One region of the Paenibacillus lutimineralis genome, then DNA from elsewhere that is predicted to be linked to it. Evidence: predicted binding sites of a transcription regulator. Region 1 holds the regulator's gene; each other region holds the start of a gene.
What was found. The regulator LexA, encoded in region 1, represses DNA repair genes until DNA is damaged. The targets are predictions, from matches to a motif close to CGAACATATGTTCG.
Positions count from the first base shown of each region.

Region 2: the regulator LexA is predicted to act here: its motif matches at 1,379-1,392, upstream of EI981_RS07800 (YolD-like family protein).
Region 3: the regulator LexA is predicted to act here: its motif matches at 1,161-1,174, upstream of EI981_RS19180 (YhjD family protein).

Region 1 is NZ_CP034346.1:2,652,543-2,654,750, reverse strand. Features, by position in the region: gene EI981_RS11255 (DUF896 domain-containing protein) at 1-4, opposite strand, end outside; gene EI981_RS11250 (LysM peptidoglycan-binding domain-containing protein) at 254-613, opposite strand; gene lexA (transcriptional repressor LexA) at 852-1,475, shown strand; gene EI981_RS11240 (DUF2642 domain-containing protein) at 1,749-2,042, shown strand.
Region 2 is NZ_CP034346.1:1,905,828-1,908,035, reverse strand. Features, by position in the region: gene EI981_RS07805 (ribonuclease J) at 1-945, opposite strand, end outside; gene EI981_RS07800 (YolD-like family protein) at 1,189-1,335, opposite strand; gene EI981_RS30320 (YhjD family protein) at 1,462-1,758, shown strand; gene EI981_RS07795 (bacterial surface protein) at 1,873-2,208, opposite strand, start outside.
Region 3 is NZ_CP034346.1:4,342,982-4,345,189, forward strand. Features, by position in the region: gene EI981_RS19170 (serine hydroxymethyltransferase) at 1-217, opposite strand, end outside; tRNA gene EI981_RS19175 (tRNA-Leu) at 888-971, opposite strand; gene EI981_RS19180 (YhjD family protein) at 1,197-1,610, shown strand; gene EI981_RS19185 (hypothetical protein) at 1,699-1,914, opposite strand; gene EI981_RS19190 (hypothetical protein) at 2,072-2,208, opposite strand, start outside.

The DNA.
Region 1 (2,208 bases):
CCATAATTCCCTCCCCAAGTCGTTAGTCTTTTATTACAGCTCTCATCCTCATATTATAGAAGAGATTCAGATTCAAGCCGTATTTACCGCTCATGCAAAGCAGTAATTATTCATACTCTGACATGAGAAAAAGAGCTTGTCAAGGCAGTGCCGCCTTTAGTGCAAGCTCTCTTCATTATATAGTAATTTCTCTTCATCGTAAAACGGTATCGACATTCATTCCGTGGACCTACTAGAACGAACTTACAACTGATTAGTTAGGGAGAACCAGCACTTCCCCAGCTTGTATCGAACTCAAATGCTTTCCATTAGCACGCTTGATTGTATCTATATATTTTCTAATGTCTTTGCCCTGGGGTTTATGCTCAGAAGCAATCTCCCATAACGTATCACCCGGCATAACAATAACTGTCTCCAACGGTTTCTTATTAGCGTTATCAGTCGATGAGGCAAAAGCCGAGACCACTCCTGTACAGGTTAACAATAGTAGTACAAGCACCAACATCGTTCTCTTAGCTGTTCTAGAAAGATGGGCGCTCCGTCTCCCTGGCAATATAGAAGTTTTCTGAACTGGCTCCGTATAAATACTCTTATAAGTGCTATATTTAAGCATTTTCCTCACTCCAAACAAGTGTTCTTATTGCTGAAAATAATATAACACGAACACTTGTTTGATTCAATACTTTTTTCGAACATTCGTTCTCTATTTTTTTCACATCATTCGACGGCATCTATTCGGTATATATGTATGAAATGGGATCAAAAACGTATAAAGTTAGAACTTATGTTTGTACGAACGGTAGTTCTATGTTATAATTTTTCCAAACGTTACTAACTGGAGTTGATTGGTTATGTCTAAGGTGTCCAGCCGCCAGCAAGCAATCTTGGAATTTATTCGCAGCGAAGTACGAACGAAAGGATATCCACCCTCCGTCCGTGAAATTGGAGAAGCCGTTGGACTAGCCTCCAGCTCTACGGTACACGGACATCTGGATCGTCTGGAGAAGAAGGGATTCATTCGACGCGACCCTACCAAACCGAGAGCTATTGAGCTGCTTGGCGAGGAATCCGAAAGCGCCGGCCTGTTCGCCCATTCGGTAGCACGCGTTCCTGTCGTCGGTAAAGTAACAGCAGGCGTGCCGATCACGGCAACCGAGAATATAGAGGATTACTTTCCGTTGCCTAATCATTATGCGAACGATGGCGAGATTTTCATGTTGTCCGTTGTCGGCAACAGCATGATTGAAGCCGGAATCCATAATGGCGATTATGTTATCGTAAGACAACAGCAGACCGCGAACAACGGCGATATCGTCGTAGCAATGACTGAGGAAGATGAAGCCACGGTCAAGACCTTCTACAAAGAGAAGGATCATATCCGCCTTCAGCCGGAGAATCCAACCATGGAGCCCCTTCGCTTGAAGCACGTAAGCATCCTCGGCAAAGTCATCGGCCTCTTCCGGGATTTTCATTAATCTTGATTTTATACAATGGACTGCGTCTGTTCGGACGAATCCTACATAAGTTGCAGCAATCGATTATTGACGATTTAATGCTACAACGATGGATTAAAGGCATCCCTGCTGGGATGCCTTTTAAGTTGTAATTATTTTGTTATCTCCTCTTGTTCTCAAAGTCCGTATTTGACTTGTCTAATGAATTTTAATTTTAAACTCTAGGCATCCGCCCAGTTTGTTTTATAGGCTAATGCATAGAATGTCGTATACAATTTACTGGGAGGTAATTTTTTGAACAGTTATCCAATGATGTATCAAATGCCCACCATGACTAGTATGTCAAATATGCCTAATATGCCACATAAGCATCACATGCCTCAATCTATCATTGTTCATCCTGTTGATCAATGCGTTGTTGAATGTTTAATGTCCCTTAAAGGTAAAGTTGTCATTCTGGAAACTACTCGCGGCAGACTCGACGGATGTATCATCGATGTAAAACAAGACCATGTCGTACTTGAAGAAAGACATATGAAGTTTATTGTTCGCATTTGCGAAATTGTCTGGATCATGCCGGAATATTAGATAAAAGAGGGGCTAGTCGCCCCCTCTATCCAGACCTTCAAGCATACGTATATAGACTAGTCGCTTTCAAAAGGTTAATGAAAATCCAAATAACGAGATAGTAAAATTCTCCGTCCTTAGGCTTCCCAGTGGGAAGTTCTAAGGTCATTTTATGTTCCGAGCAGGT
Region 2 (2,208 bases), 750 kb from region 1:
CCCTTGGCTGCCCGTACAAATAATCAAGATCCGATTGTCTTCATATTTATCAATTTGCTTAATATCGATTAACATTCCATCAGGAACACGGATATATCCCAGATCCTGACCGATCGCAAATACGCGCTCCATGCTTCGTCCAATGACGGCAATTTTGCGGTTGCTCATGATGGCGGCATCGACAACCTGCTGTAGACGGTTCACATTAGAAGCAAACATGGCGAACAGAATTCGGCCATGGCAATTATGGAAGGTCTCAAGAATAGCATTGCCTACACGATGCTCTGAAGGGGTGAAGCCATCCTTCTCACTGTTCGTGCTATCCGCAAGCAGGGCGAGTACACCCTCACTGCCAACACTAGCCATCTTAGCGATATTAGCCGGATGATCCTCCGGCGTGAAATCGAATTTGAAGTCGCCCGTATGGACGACTGCTCCGTATGGAGTATCAACGACAATCCCGAATGCATCCGGGATACTGTGTGTAGTGCGGAAGAAATGAACGGTGAGATGCTTGTAGGCAAATCTGTCATTCTCCTGAAATACATGCAATTCCGTCTGTTCGAGCATTCGATATTCTTCAAGCTTCGCCCGCACCAGTCCGATCGTTAACGGTCCACCGTACACAGGAACCTTCAACTGGCGGAGTACAAAAGGCAGGGCCCCAATATGATCTTCATGTCCGTGCGTCAGAAATAAACCTTTGATTTTATGCTGATTCTTAACTAAATAACTGACATCTGGAATAATATAATCGATTCCCGACAGCTTGGAATCGGGAAATTTCAGCCCAGCGTCGATAATAATGATCTCATTTCTAAATTCAATACCGTACATGTTCTTTCCGATTTCCCCGAGCCCGCCAAGCGAGTATATGCGTACAGGCGGTTGGGAAGGCTTGGAACGCCGGTAATTTTTCACCGGTTTTGGGACAACTTCATTCATTATGTGATTAATCCTCTCTAGAAAAATGCAGACGGGGCTAATTTAATTATACTGAAATATAACCGTAATAAAAAGGTCTTTCTACAATAGTGTATAGGAATCGAGTTTAACCCGTATGGGATAAGGGATTAGGCCATTTTTGAATTAGTTTACTCTACAACAGAAAATAGGACTCTACGAGTCATTTTCGGGTAAAATACGGGTACTAAAATGACCGCCCAGACTCCCCAAGCGGTCTATTTTTCACTTTGCAGACAGGATATCAGCCATCTTGACCCACGACCAGTGCTCATGAAACGATTCTGACAACACCAGCTGGATCTGCTCCAACTCTTGAACATCCAGGACCGGCCTTGTCTTCCTTGTTGCCTCCCGACTTTGACGCTTCATCGCTTCCTTATGCTCGGGCAAGATAAAGCTTCATCTCCATATAAGAACATTTGTTTGTATTCAACACTTGAATAACAACTGTTATCTGCGATAAAATAGGAACATACGTTCTATGAGGGTGATGCTATGCCAATTGACCATACTCCAACAGATATGCAATTAGTAAAGATGTATTTGCTTCTACCCTTAGTCCTAAGCGCGTTTGAGCGTGACAAAAGGATAATTGAACAAAATATAAAGACACCGGGACCATATGTTAACTTTATAGACTCTGCCATGGATCGGGTGACGATAGATCTTAAAGAGGTTCGACGCAAATTCAGGTTGCTTGGGATTAAGGTGTACGAGGAAATACGGATCAAAAACGGGATAGATGCCCGTTATTTATGCCGGGGGTACACTCATGACTATAAGTTGTTGTAGAATTTCATCGCTGCGGAATGTAGCGTATTAATGGAGAAATACATGGGGGCTGATATAAAACAATGACCACTTTGGCCTCAGTGGTCTTTAACAATTTTCAATGATTATTAATTCTTAATACTCACTCACTTCAAATGTTAGAATCCGGTCAAACAGAATATAGTCTTTACGGCTTATAAAAGGTCCTTTATTATTATCATGCTTATCAATCGCATATGAAGCTCTTCCTGATCCCACCTGTTTAGCTTCGTACCATTCTATGAAGTCATTGACCTCTTCCATACTGAGATCATATTCCTTTTCCAATCCTGTTGTCAAAGTCACTACTAAGATAGCTCGGTTGCCGGATGGTTGTTCTGGTGTTGTTGGCTTCTCCGGTTCTTCGGTAGATGGGATAGGTGTATCGATATCTACCAAAGTCCCGTCTACATCAATATCAATAGCATCAAA
Region 3 (2,208 bases), 1.7 Mb from region 1:
CAGCAGTCACATTCCCTGCACTCATGGATTGGCAGATTAATACAGCTGGTGGAACAATGCTGCAAGAGGCCACCATCATGAGTTCGTTCATTTGACGCTTGTGTTCTACGCAAAAAAGAGAATACAACTGGTTATCCAACTCTTTCAGGTCGTCCAATCCGTTAGCGAGCAAATCAATTAAGGTGTGATCGTTTGTAGACCAGTAATTAAATTTCACTCGAATATGTCTCCTCTACAAAATTCAACTTTTATCTACTTGGAATTAAAAGAACATCAAATATCTTTTTACATTACTATTTAAACTTGTATGTAGTTCCATAATTTACTTATAAAATAATATTATGTCTTGTGCTGTAATATATCTCACTTTGTTTTCCAATATACAACAAAAATATTTCTCACTCGAAATAATCAGTTGACTGCCTCCTATATAGAGTAATTATTCCCTAGTCGTTGCGAACCCCTTCTTCATTTTGGACTAAATAACACATATGTAGTTATGAATATTTGTTAGAAATTTCAAATCCTCTGGTTGGAAATTAAGAGCGTTGCATAAATCTTTCGAATATCAATTTTAAAATGATATATTAAAAAAGCCTCGTCTTCAGAAGACGAGGCTTTATGTCAAGTATGCATAACTTTTACTCGGTCACATATCCGATTTATGAAATAACTTTCAAGTCAAAAATAGCGCCTCGAACCCCGACGCTGTAGGTTATCTTGGTCAAAATAATTCCCATTTTCATTATGTTCTATATTCGTCCCCCATACCATTTATATACAGTACTGAAGAGGCAATTAAAAAAACAAAAAACCCTTGATCATCAAGGGTTTTCTTCGTATAGAGCCAAGGGCAATCGAACCCTTGAACTCATTGCTGCCAGTAATGCGGTCGAGAGGACTCGAACCTCCACGGGGGTTAGCCCACACGGACCTGAACCGTGCGCGTCTGCCAATTCCGCCACGACCGCATATTCTAATGTCTATCGCAGATCACTTCGTGTTCCGCAGCGACAAGGTATATAATATCACGGCTAAATTATAGAGTCAACCATTTTAAATAAAATATCATAATCGCTCCCCTTCATTCTATAAGGCTTCTTGATGATACCCTCTGCTTGAAAATCCCATTGTTATTTCTAATTATTTTGGATATAATAAGAACATAAGTTCGTATTTAGGGAGAAGGTGTTCATATGGCCGTACCCGGTATACTTGAAGAGGAGCTTGCCTTGATCAAGAGCGCTCTGCTCTTAAAGTTCGTGCGCCATGTATTCCAGCGGGACGCAAGAATTATTGAACAGAGCGGTGTATTGAAGAGTCCTGAGATCTATGTTGAGATGATCCAGGGAGGAGAACAACGAGCTGCCCTCGTATTATCCGAGATACAAACTGAATTCAATAAGCGTAAGATTAGACTGTACCAGATTCGGCAGGACGAGAACGGAATCTGGGCCGATTATACCTGTCGTGGATATCGCGGGGAGATGAGGATATTATGGGCTGGAATGCGCCATGAGATCAATTCCCGCATGCGGGCCTATCTGGGGGGAGATGCTCCCAAGAGAAGCCGCCTGCAGCCAAGTAGGCGCGCCGCCTCGGACTCCTGATTCCTATTCCCCGCACATACAAATACAACTATCCCAGATGCAGGCTGCGCTCGCCTCTCATCCAGGATAGTTGTCTTATTATCAGCCTTTATTCCTCGAACGAAGGCCGAGGATCCTTAGCGGATTGAATCAAATAATTGCGGTCCAGCTTGACCATATTCCGGTTTGGCCTACGGACCAATACATGGGTCTCATCCCAGGCAACAATAATTCCTCTAACATCATTCTCAGGAAGCGCATCCCTCACCACGCGTACCTTCTGCCCGGACAACCGATACTCATTCAGCTGCTCATCTGTTATCATCGTATTTACTTTTCACTCCTCTCTTCACTCCAATATGCCCCAAATATGCTGAGCAGATCAAAAATCGGAAGAAGCCATCCGAGTGAAGCGGTTCTGCCCAGCTTTATAATTCTTCAAAAAAAGACCCCGCATCAGCTTGCGGAGTCCTCTATCCCTCTTAACGTTGTGCATGCTCCTTGCTGCCGTCGAACCAGAAGTCGAGCACCTTCGAAGACATTACTCTTTGCTCCAAATACCCGACCTGCTGCAAGCTGAATTCCTCTTTCCATGGCATGTCAAGCTCTTCGCACAGTT